Regions from separate parts of the Janthinobacterium darwini genome, predicted to be linked through region 1. Evidence: predicted binding sites of a transcription regulator. Region 1 holds the regulator's gene; each other region holds the start of a gene.

Region 1 (4,148 bases):
CGTGCCCGAAGGCGCATCGACCTTGAAGCGGTGATGTGCTTCGATGATTTCAATGTCGTAGCCTTCGGACAGGCTTTTCGCCGCCAGTTCCAGCAACTTCATGGTGACATTCACGCCCACGCTCATGTTTGGCGCGAACATGATGGCCGTCTTTTCGGCAGCGGCGGCAATCGCCGCCTTGCCCGCATCATCAAAACCGGTAGTGCCGATGATCATCTTAATGCCGTGCTCGGCGCAATACGCCAGATGCTGCAAAGTGCCTTCGGGACGCGTAAAGTCGATCAGGTAATCGGCGCCGGCCAGGCCGGCGTCCAGGCTTGACTCGATCAGCACGCCGGCAGGCTTGCCCAGGAAGGCGGCGGCGTCCTGACCCACGGATGGCGAGCCAACGCGGTCGAGCGCGCCAGCGAGCACAGCGTCGGGGGCATTGCTGACGGCCTCGATCAGGATATGGCCCATGCGGCCACTGGCGCCAGCGATGGCGATTTTCAGTTCAGTCATTTTATTCTCTTACAGCAACTTATTTGGTGGGTTCGGCAGCAGGTGCAGGCTCGGCGGCAGGCGCCGTTGCAGGTGCAACGTCAGGTTTGCTCACCGGAATGGCAGGAGCGGCATCGGCCGGCACCGGCACGGCGCTCGGCGCCACGGGCGATGGGACGGCGGCGGCAGGCACGTCGGCCTTGGCGACCTTGGCGAACGGCGACGGACCGGCGATACGGTTGATGTATTCTTTCTCGGTCGGCAGATTGCCGCCTTCGAAACGTGCAACCTTGCCTTCTTTATCAAAAAACACGACCACGCGGCTGCTGGTGGTTTCGCCACTGCCCCGTGCCAGTCGGAATGGATAATCCCAACGGTCAGCATGGAAAATATCGGTCAGCAGGGAGGTGCCGAGAACGAAACGCACTTGTTCGCGCGTCATGCCCACTTTCAACTGGGCCAGCATCTCTTCGGAGACAAAGTTGCCTTGTTGAATGTCAGGACGATACGGCGAGAAAAACCACATGAATTTCTGCAGCGGCGTAATGGTGGTCGTTTGTGCGCCCTGTTCGGGGACCACTTCCTTGCCTTCTTTTTGGCTGGCTGCCGGCTTTTCGCCAAGGATGCCGCGGCTGGCGCAGCCGGACATGGCGAGCGCGACACAGACCATGCCTGCCATGACTGGTGCTCGAAATGAAATACGGTGCCAGAGAGATGGCAATACAGCCGGTGTTACGCGCATAAATGACCTCAATTGGATGAACAAAACGCCAGGAGTGACCGGCCTGCCAAAAAATGCATATTTTGGCACTCCCCGACAAAACGCTATATGATAAAGCACCTGACCCACATACGAGCAACAAACATGAGTAACAATCCTAGTGATCTCAAGGCAAGCGGCCTGAAAGCCACCCTGCCACGCCTGAAGATACTCGATATCTTCCAGAGTAGCCCGGTACGCCACCTGACAGCAGAAGACGTCTATAAAATTCTGCTGGCCGACAATATGGATGTCGGCTTGGCAACTGTCTACCGTGTCCTGACGCAGTTTGAACAGGCAGGCTTGCTCAACCGCAACCATTTTGAAACAGGCAAGGCAATTTTCGAACTCAACGAAGGTTCCCACCACGACCACCTGGTGTGCCTCGACTGTGGCCGGGTCGAAGAATTCTTCGACGAAGACATCGAAATCCGCCAGCAAAAAGTGGCTGAAGAGCGCGGCTTCAAGATCGCCGAACACGCCTTGGCCATCTACGGCAACTGCATCAAGACGGCTTGCCCGCATAAAACAGCCTGACGCTTGCCGGCCGCTCCCACGGGGCGGCTGGCGCAGCATTGAGCTGCATCAATGATGACTGAGCGCGCTCGACAGTAATTTAGCCGTAATATCGACGATAGGAATGACGCGCTCATACGCCATGCGCGTCGGTCCTATCACCCCCAAGGTTCCCACGATCTTGCCGTTGACTTCATACGGCGCCGTCACCACGCTCATCTCATCCATCGGCACCAGGTTCGATTCGCCGCCGATGAAAATCTGCACGCCCGTCGCCTTGCTCGACACGTCGAGCAACTGCATCAAGCCCGTTTTTTGCTCGAACATGTCGAACATCTGGCGCAGCGAATGCATATTCGATGACAGATCGCTCACGCTGAGCAAGTTGCGCTCGCCGGAAATCACCATGTCGTCGCTATGGTCGGCCATCGCTTCGCTGCCCGCTTCCACGGCCGCCTGCATCAGGCTGCCCATATCGTCGCGCAGCTGGCGCAATTCGCCCTGCAGGCGCACGCGCACGGCGTCGAATGACAGGCCGCCATAATTCTGGTTGATGTAATTGGCCGATTGGATCAATTGCGCCGGCGTGTAGTCGGCCTCCGTCAGCAGCAAGCGGTTCTGCACGTCACCGCCCGGGGCAACGATGACGAGCAGGATGCGCTTTTCGGACAGGCGCAGGAATTCAATTTGCTGGAACACGGATTCCCGGCGCGGACTGAGCACGACGCCGGCAAACTGCGACAGCGACGACAGCATTTGCGCCGCATTGGCGATGGTTTTCTGCGGCTGCGGCGTCTGCAGGCGCATGCGCGACTCCACCAGGTGCTCGTCCAGATGCCGGACAGTCAGCAAGGTGTCGACAAAGATGCGGTAGCCGCGTGGCGTGGGTATACGTCCAGCCGAGGTATGGGGGCTGGACACATAACCGAGCTCTTCCAGATCGGCCATGATGTTGCGGATCGTGGCCGGCGACAAATCCAGGCCGGAAATTTTCGACAAGGCGCGCGAACCGACCGGCAGGCCGTCGGCGATATAGCGCTCGACCAGGGCTTTCAGCAGTGTTTGGGCACGTGTATCGAGTTGCATGGTGTAATTAGTTGGACAAATTTTCTATTAAATAAGTAGCAAGACAAGTAGCAGTATAAATAGCAAAAACAGCGGCCAGACGCGCATCCCCGGCGCCTGACAGCTCCTATTATGCACGTTCGCCCGTCCGGCGGCGATCAATCTTCCAGTTGCCCCTGCAGCCACAGCAGCAACTCGTCAAAGTTGGCGCAGATGGCGTCGGGCTGCACGCCGGCGGCCAGGTGGGCGTCGCTGCCCTTGCGGTTCATCCAGACGGCACGCATGCCCGCCCCTTGCGCTCCCGTCACGTCGAAATACAGGTCATCCCCCACATACACGGCTTCGTGCGGGGCCACCTGCAGCGCGGCGCACGCAGCCAGGAAGATGCTGGCATCGGGCTTTGCCACGCCAAAGTCGCTGGCGGCGATGGATACCTTGAAATGCTGGGCCAGGCCGATAATGTCAAGGTCCGCATTGCCATTCGAGATGGAGCCGACCAGCATGCGCTGGCGCATCCAGGCCAGGCCAGGCAAGACGTCGTCATACGGCTGGACGCGGTTGCGCGCGGCCAGGAAGTGCACGATGGCCTGCTCGACCAGGGCGGCATCCTCGCCAGCGGTCTCGAAAGCGGCCAGCAGGCCGGCGCGCCGCAACTCGATCAGGTTGCCATGGAAATGCGGTTGCTCCTTGAGCATGGCCAGACGGTGCTGGCGCAGCACCTCGATGGAAAACTGCTGCGCCACCCTGGGCGCATGCGTGGCCAGCCAGTCGTGCAGCAGGGTTTCGGCGGCGGCAATCACGGGCGCGATGGGCCACAAGGTATCGTCGAGATCGAACAGGATGGCCTTGGGCGGCACGGCGGGTTTTACTGGGGCAAGGGACATGGGACTCACAGTGGATGCCGCGCCACGATGCGCAGGCTACATCTATTGTCGCACCGATCGGCGCCGCCGACATGGCGGTGCCACCGTAAAATGGGGCCGGGCCGGCGCTTCCCGGCGAAAAATTGTTACAGGGTGATACAAGGCAAGATCATTCGGCTTGCCAGATAGACTAAAATAGGCGCCATTCCAATGCGGCGCCAGCGTCCGCGTTGCGCTACCCAACCTAATTCGTTTTGGAGAATGTATGAAAAATTTGTACCTGCGCTCGATGCTGGCGGCGGCTTGCGCCGTCACACTGGCAGCCTGCGGCGGCAGCGGCGGCAACCTGTATCTGCAAGGCGCAGTCACCGGCCTGGCCAAAGATGGACTGATTCTGCTGAATGATGGCGAAAAATTACCTATTTCTGCGAACCAGACCAGCTTTGTTTTCACCAAGCTGATCA
Region 2 (4,148 bases), on a different contig from region 1:
ACTATCGAGCACAGTATGCATGGCCGAGATTTTTTGCTTCACTTCCAGTATCGTCAGCTCCGACAGCGGACCTTGCGGCGACTTCACGGAGAGGAATTCTGCGGCCACGCCCAGAGCGGCCAGCACGGCGATGCGGTCATTGCCCTTGACCTTGCCCGCGTCGCGGATGGCTTTCATTTTGCTATCGAGATAGATTGCCGCTTCGCGCAGCGCACGCTCTTCACCGTCGCGGCACACCATGCTGTAGGACTGGCCCATGATATTGACATCGACACGCGGCATTACGCTTCCCTCTCGTTTTCGGCAATATAGGCGCCCGCTTCCGAAGCGGCTTGCTCCAGGCCAGCTTGCACCAGTTCGGGAATTTTTTCCAGCAACGCTTCCACCCGCTCCTGCGCCTCGCGCATGCGTTGCACATACAGGGCGTTCTCGGCGGCCAGCGCGGCATTGTCCTTGCGCAATTGCGCGTTTTCACGGCGCAGCGCATGGGTCATTTCGGCCAGCAGGCCGATCTTGTCGGATAATTCGTTGAATTCGGAAATCATCCCGCCACTATAGGGCGGACGCTCCATGGGCGTCAATCGAATCACGCCGCTGTCACACATATTTACATCAATGCAGGGCAGTTGGCGGACAATACACACTTTTTCCGGCGCTTTTCGCCAAGTGCGCGCATCTTCCAGCGCCCCGATGGCAGCGTTTACTCGTCGACGTAATCAGGTTCGATATCGAGTCCGCCATAGCGGTTTTCGCAAGAGCGGCGCGTCAGCGTCTGTTGCCCACCCTTGCCGTCAAGCACCATCGTCAAGTCACGGCAAGTGCGGCTGTAGCTGCCAGGTTTGGCGTCCGTCCGCGAGGGCGTCAGGCGCACTGCCAGCGGCACCGCATTGCCCAAGCCCTTGTTGCTCCACTGGCGCGTCTTGCCATCCTCTTCATCTTTCAAAGTGCGCACGGCGGCCGTCAGCAGCGCTTTCTGTTCCTTGGCATTGAGCCTGGCGATGGTGACGTCCGACAGGAACGGCGGATATACGATAGGTGCCGGATCCTTGCCCTGCACGTCCCACTTGCCGCTGTTTTGCGAACAGGTGCGCCGGCTCAGGTCCTGCGACTTGCCGCCCGCCGTGACGACGAATTTCAGGTCGCGGCAGACGTGCGCCTTCAGGCTGTGTTCCGTCATGCCGGAATTGCTGAAGTTATACGTCACTTTCACCAGCACGCCACTGTCGCCGCCGTTGTCCCATACATGTGCTTCCTGGTCGTCGTCATCCTTGTTCAAATCGTTGAACAAGTCGTTCAGCAGCATTTCCTTTTCCAGCGGTGTCAGGGTCGCCACGGTGATCTCGTCGACGATGGTGGGCGTTTGCGCGGCGGCATTGCCCAGGCAGGCCAGGCCGATGAGGGTGGCGCCCAGCAGGCGTAGGGCGGGATGGGAAATCGGGAATGGCATGGTGTTCTTTCTGATGCAAGTAGTGATGTGTGGCGATATTGATATGCAATTACAATCATCTTATCAAATTCCATAGTAAAACTCTGTATCCTGCGCGTACAGGAACGCCCCCCATGCGGACGGCATGCTAGAGTCGCTGCTGTTGCTGACGCCCGGGAAGTTGGCTTGCGCCAGCGCAAACCCAGTGCAGATGCAGGCTCTGCTTATCGTGTATGTATATATTCCTCTTGAATAAGCCCTTGAAGTTGACCCATACCGTCCCTATAATTAGCACTCGTTAGTAGAGAGTGCTAACAAACTCTTTCGTAGCAATCCTCAGGACTGATGGTGCTTGCCAGACCACTGCAGGGAACGCTACGCGGCGGGCGACGCCGCGATGCACCACTGCCGGATACAGGCAAGGACAGGATGACTTGGGGTTTGCTTGACCGTTGCGGGCTGCTTTCAACGGCGGTCACTGAAAGCACGTCTGGCGCTGTGCCGGACATGTATTCATTTAGCAACACTTATCCATTGAACTTTAAGGAGTTTTGTATGAATCTGCGCCCATTGAACGATCGCGTCATCGTCAAACGCCTCGACCAGGAAACCAAAACTGCGTCCGGCCTCATCATTCCTGATGCAGCTGCTGAAAAACCGGATCAAGGCGAAGTCCTTGCCGTAGGCAATGGCAAGATTCTCGACGACGGCAAAGTCCGTCCTCTGGATGTCAAAGTAGGCGACCGCGTCCTGTTCGGCAAGTACGCCGGCCAAACCGTCAAAGTTGACGGCGATGAGCTGCTGGTCATGCGCGAAGAAGACATCATGGCGATCGTCGTCAAGTAATTGTTTCCACGTTGTAGACAGATACATCCCGAAACTCAGGAGAATTGAACATGGCAGCTAAAGAAGTAGTATTCGGCGACGCAGCGCGCGCCAAGATGGTCGAAGGCGTCAATATCCTCGCCAACGCAGTCAAAGTAACGCTGGGCCCGAAAGGCCGCAACGTGGTCCTGGAGCGCTCGTTCGGCGCCCCTACCGTCACCAAGGATGGTGTGTCGGTAGCGAAAGAAGTTGAACTCAAAGACAAGCTCATGAACATGGGCGCGCAAATGGTCAAGGAAGTTGCTTCCCGCACCAGCGACAACGCCGGCGACGGCACCACCACCGCCACCGTACTGGCACAAGCCATCGTGCGCGAAGGCATGAAGTTCGTTGCCGCCGGCATGAACCCGATGGACCTGAAGCGCGGTATCGACAAAGCAGTTGCTGCAACCGTCGAAGAACTGGCGAAAATCGCCCGTCCTTGCACCACGACCAAAGAAATCGCCCAAGTTGGCGCGATCTCGGCAAACTCGGACTACTCGATCGGCGAGCGTATCGCTGAAGCGATGGAAAAAGTCGGCAAAGAAGGCGTGATCACCGTTGAAGACGGCAAGTCGCTGAACGACGAGCTCGATATCGTTGAAGGCATGCAGTTCGACCGCGGCTACCTGTCGCCATACTTCATCAACAACCCAGAGAAACAAGTTGCCGTACTGGACAGCCCATTCGTCCTGCTGTGCGACAAGAAAATCTCGAACATCCGTGACCTGCTGCCGGTACTGGAACAAGTCGCTAAAGCTGGCCGTCCACTGCTGATCATCGCAGAAGACATCGAAGGCGAAGCACTGGCGACCCTGGTTGTGAACAACATCCGCGGCATCCTGAAAACTTGCGCAGTGAAAGCACCTGGCTTCGGCGACCGCCGCAAAGCCATGCTGGAAGACATCGCTGTCCTGACCGGCGGCCAAGTGATCGCTGAAGAAGTCGGCCTGACCCTGGAAAAAGTGACCCTGGCCGAACTGGGCCAAGCGAAACGCATCGAAGTGGGCAAGGAAAACACCATCGTTATCGATGGCGCCGGCGAAGCTGCCTCGATCGAAGCACGCGTGAAACAAGTGCGTGTACAGATCGAAGAAGCGACCTCGGACTACGACCGTGAAAAACTGCAAGAGCGCGTGGCCAAACTGGCTGGCGGCGTTGCCGTGATCAAGGTTGGCGCTGCCACCGAAGTCGAAATGAAAGAGAAAAAAGCCCGCGTTGAAGATGCACTGCACGCTACCCGCGCTGCCGTGGAAGAAGGCATCGTGCCAGGCGGCGGCGTAGCCCTGCTGCGCGCACGCGCCAACATCACGGTCAAGGGCGACAATCCTGATCAAGATGCCGGTATCAAGATCGTCCTGCGCGCAATGGAAGAGCCACTGCGCATGATCGTGCAAAACGCAGGCGAAGAAGCTTCGGTCGTCGTGGCAGCCGTATTGGCTGGCACGGGCAACTACGGCTACAACGCTGCCAACGGCACGTATGGCGACATGGTGGAAATGGGCGTTCTGGACCCAGCCAAAGTGACCCGTTCGGCGCTGCAAAACGCTGCTTCGATCGCTTCGCTGATGCTGACAACCGACTGCATGGTCTGCGAAATCGCTGACGACAAAGCAGGCGGCGGCATGGGCGGCGGCATGGGTGGTATGGGCGGCATGGGCGGCATGGACGGCATGATGTAATCCCGGCGGCCCCGCGCGCAGGCGACGGCACGCGGGGCCGCACACGCCGGGACAGGACAGGCAGACCAAAAGCTGTTTGCACCTGCCCGGCAGCCCCGAAAGCTATCTTCTACGGAAGGTAGCTTTTTTTTCGCCTATAGATTTTTTGGCAAACCCGTTTGGCGAGCCTGTTTGAC
Region 3 (4,148 bases), on a different contig from region 1:
GCGGCGAACAGCAGCGCGTGTCCATCGCGCGCGCCATCGTCAACCGGCCGCAAATCATCCTCGCCGATGAACCGACGGCCAACCTGGACCGCGCCAGCGCCAACAAGGTGCTCGACGCCCTGAAAGCCTTTCATTCCGTGGGCGTGACCTGCCTCATTTCCAGCCATGACGAACAGATGCTCGACGCCGCCGCCCGCGTGATCCACCTGAAAAACGGCCAGCTGGTAGCCATCGACAAGGCCACGCAAGCACCCGTCTTCGCGCCGCCCGATCCCGATTTTGCCCCGCCACCTGGCCCGGATGACACGCAGGGAGAACAGGCATGAGAGGCTGGTTCCGTCAACACCGCTTCGCGCTGGGTTCGGCGCTGATTCATTTGCGCAAGTCGCCGGGCGGCTTCCTATTGAACGTGCTGGTCGTCGCCATCGCCCTGTCGCTGCCGTTCGCCGGCCTGACCATGCTCGATAATGTACGCCCCATGTCGGAACAGATGTCGGTCGATCCGGAAATCAGCGTTTTCCTGAAGATCGATACGCCGCGCGAGCAAGCCGTGGCCCTGGCCAGCGCCATGCGCAAGATCGTGGGCGAGCAAAAGGCGAAGATCGTCTTCATCCCGCGCGAACAGGCACTCGACACCCTGAAAAACAAGAACGGCCTGGCCGACGTGCTCAGCACTCTGGGCGACAATCCCCTGCCCGACAGCTATGTGCTGAAACTGGACGCATTCAGCAGCGCCAGCGAAGCGCAGGATGTCGATGCGGTGGCGGAACAGTTGCGCCATCTGCCATTCGTGGAATCGGCGCAAGTCGATTCGGCCTGGGTCAAGCGCCTGGCGGCTCTGCTGGGCGTGCTGCGCCTGGTGCTGCTGCTGCTGGCCATTACCCTGGGCGTGGCCGTGATCGCTGTTGTCTTCAATACCATCCGCCTGCAAGTAATGCAGCAGCGCGATGAAATCAGCATCTCGAAATTGATCGGCGCCACCGACACCTTCATTCACCGCCCCTTCTATTACACGGGCGCCCTGCTGGGCTTGTGCGCCGGCGCGCTGGCCCTGGGCGCCGTGGCGCTGGCCTTGCATCCGCTGAACACGGCGATTGCCGAGTTTGCCCGCCTGTATGCGTCCGAATTCCAGCTGGTGCCGCTGGCACCACTGCCGATGGCCGGCTTGCTGGCCGTCAGCGCCGGCCTGGGCCTGATTGGCGCCTTCCTCTGCGTACAGCGCCACCTGGCGCGCCTGAACTGACCGTCACTCCCACGGCGGCGCCCCTGGCGCCGCCGTGCGCCTCACCCTCTCCTTGTTTTTTACCATCCACGCCATGCTGTGGTTATCTTGATATTTAGCAAGTATCCTTAAGGTTCGCTTCAGCCAGAGGCCGTAGACTAGCCATGTTGTCGTAGCGAGCCGTGCAGCCCTCTCAGGCGCGAGCGGGCAGGCGCACACACTGCAGCAACCATGCGCCCTGGCGGCGCGTTTTAGATAAATTATCAACTAGCAAACCGCCATAGCATTTAGGCTATCAGGACGATTAAATGTGCTGATTGGCACTCTCAAGCAGAGAGTGCTAATATAGGGACATACCAACAGCAGAACCGCCATGAGCGCCAGATATAGATGGAGCCGCGATCTGCAAGTGCAAGACCGAATACGCAAAACGAACAGACTATCGGGCCACGTCGCGTGACATGGCCAACTGGAACAAAGCAAGACTACGAGGGAGAAAACATGACTATGATGTCCGCAACATCCGCATTGGTTCCGACCAAAAGTAATGCGCTGGGCCTCGGGTTCACTGGCAATCTGGGCAATATCGACGCCTATATCTCGGCCGTGAACCGCCTGCCCATGTTGACCCACGACGAAGAAATTTCGCTGGCGAAACGCCTGCGCGAAAAAAATGACCTGGCCGCCGCGCAAGAGCTGGTGCTGTCGCACCTGCGCCTGGTGGTCTCGATTGCCCGCGGCTACCTGGGCTATGGCTTGCCACATGCCGACCTGATTCAGGAAGGCAATATCGGCTTGATGAAAGCCGTGAAACGATTCGATCCGGACCAGGGCGTGCGCCTGGTGTCGTACGCCATGCACTGGGTGAAAGCCGAGATGCATGAGTACATCCTGAAAAACTGGCGCCTGGTCAAGGTTGCAACGACGAAGGCACAGCGCAAGCTGTTCTTCAACCTGCGCAGCCACAAGACGGGCCTGGACGCGATGACGCCGAAACAGATCGATGCCTTGGCCAAGCTGCTCGACGTGAAACGCGAAGAAGTGATCGAGATGGAAACGCGCCTGAGCGGCCGCGACATCGCGCTGGAATCGCCGACCGACGATGAAGACGACAAGTTTTCGCCGATCGCCTACCTGTCGTCGGAGCAAAGCGAACCGACCAAGGTGCTGGAAGCGGAACAAGTGACGCGCCTGCAATCGGAAGGCCTGGAAACGGCACTGTCCAAGCTGGACGCCCGTTCGCGCCGCATCATCGAAGCGCGCTGGCTGGCCAACGACGACGGTTCCGGCGCCACCTTGCACGCTTTGGCAGAAGAGTTCGGCGTATCGGCCGAGCGCATCCGCCAGATCGAAGTGGCGGCGCTGAAAAAAATGAAGGGCGCGCTGGCAGCTTACGTATAAAGAAAGCCATTCCGCAATGCAAAAGGCGCCGCAAGGCGCCTTTTAGTTTTATTACTTGATGTTTATCAACAGATAAACATGGCAGCTCATTAAGCTGCAGCCAAGCCCTTGACCAGGATTTCGGCGACCAATTCATTCAGATCTGCGCCGCGCTCCTTGGCCAGGGTCTGCAATTGCAAGACCAGATCGCTGTTCAGCTTGACGGCGAATGGCACCAGGCCCAGGGCCTGATCGCGCTTGCGCTGCTCGCGGCGGTCGACGACCACCGCTTCCTTACCGAATGCACCGGCGCCGGGAACATTCATCTTTCCCATCAGTTTCTTGGCATCGCTTTTCGCCAGGGCAGTTTTTTTCATGGTTGTTTCCTGATTTTCAAAACAGCCATTCTACGCAGTAATCGGCGCGCCGCGCGGCCGGCGCATCAATTCATCCGCAACGCGCCTATGGCGCGCCAGGAAAATATCATTTTGTTATTATTATCCCATGCGTGGACGCCGCGCCAGGGACGTTCTACCTGAAAGGAAAAACATGCCTAATCTGACCCGCTTTTGCCCTACCCTGTTACTTCCCCTGTTTTTTGCCTTCCTGGCAGCGCTGGCTGGCTGCGGCGCAGCCGGCAGCACCGGCGACGCGGAAAACACGCCGCGCAGCGTTACCCACGTGCTCTCGCCAGGCCAGCAAGTCGCCATTACAGCCACCGACACCCTGAAACTGGAGCGTGTCAACGACAGCCGCTGCCGCAAGGGTGCCGTGTGCGTGTGGAAAGGCTACGTCAGCTACAGTTTCAGCTTGCTCAACAGCGCGGGCGCCACGGACATCGTCTTGTCCGATTCCATGCCCGGCGCCGCCAGTTCCGTCAGCATCAGGCACCTGACGTTCACGCTGCTCGACGTCGACCCCGCCACGCCGCCCGCCCTGAACGCGGCCGAGCCCACGTACCGGGTCAAAGTAAAAATCACGCAGGGGGCGCTTCCCCGCTAAACGCTAGGCATCGTGGCGCTGGCGGCTGTCGGTGGGCGCCTGTTGCCGGTCAAGCATGCCGTAATCACGTACCACGGCGGCAATACGCAGCCGGTAATCATCAAACACGCCGTACCGGCCGGCCGACTGCGCCGCGCGGTGCGCCTCGCGCTGCCGCCACTGCGCCAGCGCCGCCTCATCGCGAAAGAAGGATAGCGACAGCAATTTGCCTGGCTCGCTCAGGCTGCTGAAGCGTTCGATGGAAATGAAACCGTCGACCTCGTCGAGCAGGGGCCGCAACGCGGCCGCCAGGTCCAGGTACTGCTGGCGCCCTCCGGCGCTGGGCCAGACTTCGAAAATCACGGCGATCATGCTATTCCTCCCGCGCAAAAGACAGGGATGCGGGCGTTCAGCGACGGCAAATAACTCCACGCCAGCGGCATGCGCTCCAGGCCCTCGGCCCATGCCTGCAGGCAAGCCGTGGCGATCACATGCGCGATAGCCTGGCCCGGACAGGCGTGGCGGCCATGGCCAAAGCCTGCCTCCGTATGGCCGGCGCTGGCCA

The links. The regulator HrcA, encoded in region 1, represses chaperone genes, less so after heat shock. The targets are predictions, from matches to a motif close to TTAGCACTCNNNNNNNNNGAGTGCTAA.
Region 2: groES (co-chaperone GroES) is a predicted target of HrcA. The motif match lies at 1,715-1,741, and genes of this name have one in related genera.
Region 3: rpoH (RNA polymerase sigma factor RpoH) is a predicted target of HrcA. The motif match lies at 1,540-1,566, and genes of this name have one in related genera.

The regions. Positions count from the first base shown of each region.
Region 1 covers NZ_JBNYXX010000002.1:527,751-531,898, forward strand. Annotated here, with positions in the region: gene dapB (4-hydroxy-tetrahydrodipicolinate reductase) at 1-501, opposite strand, end outside; gene ACQ4WZ_RS17875 (outer membrane protein assembly factor BamE) at 521-1,222, opposite strand; gene fur (ferric iron uptake transcriptional regulator) at 1,346-1,777, shown strand; gene hrcA (heat-inducible transcriptional repressor HrcA) at 1,826-2,842, opposite strand; gene ACQ4WZ_RS17890 (HAD family hydrolase) at 2,980-3,705, opposite strand; gene ACQ4WZ_RS17895 (hypothetical protein) at 3,950-4,148, shown strand, end outside.
Region 2 covers NZ_JBNYXX010000001.1:186,410-190,557, reverse strand. Annotated here, with positions in the region: gene ACQ4WZ_RS00830 (cell division protein ZapA) at 1-282, opposite strand, end outside; gene ACQ4WZ_RS00825 (DUF904 domain-containing protein) at 282-572, opposite strand; gene ACQ4WZ_RS00820 (hypothetical protein) at 701-1,447, opposite strand; gene groES (co-chaperone GroES) at 1,982-2,272, shown strand; gene groL (chaperonin GroEL) at 2,323-3,972, shown strand.
Region 3 covers NZ_JBNYXX010000006.1:64,639-68,786, forward strand. Annotated here, with positions in the region: gene ACQ4WZ_RS24765 (cell division ATP-binding protein FtsE) at 1-326, shown strand, start outside; gene ftsX (permease-like cell division protein FtsX) at 323-1,243, shown strand; gene rpoH (RNA polymerase sigma factor RpoH) at 1,730-2,623, shown strand; gene ACQ4WZ_RS24780 (hypothetical protein) at 2,713-2,979, opposite strand; gene ACQ4WZ_RS24785 (hypothetical protein) at 3,152-3,604, shown strand; gene ACQ4WZ_RS24790 (antibiotic biosynthesis monooxygenase family protein) at 3,608-3,955, opposite strand; gene ACQ4WZ_RS24795 (cytochrome P450 family protein) at 3,952-4,148, opposite strand, start outside.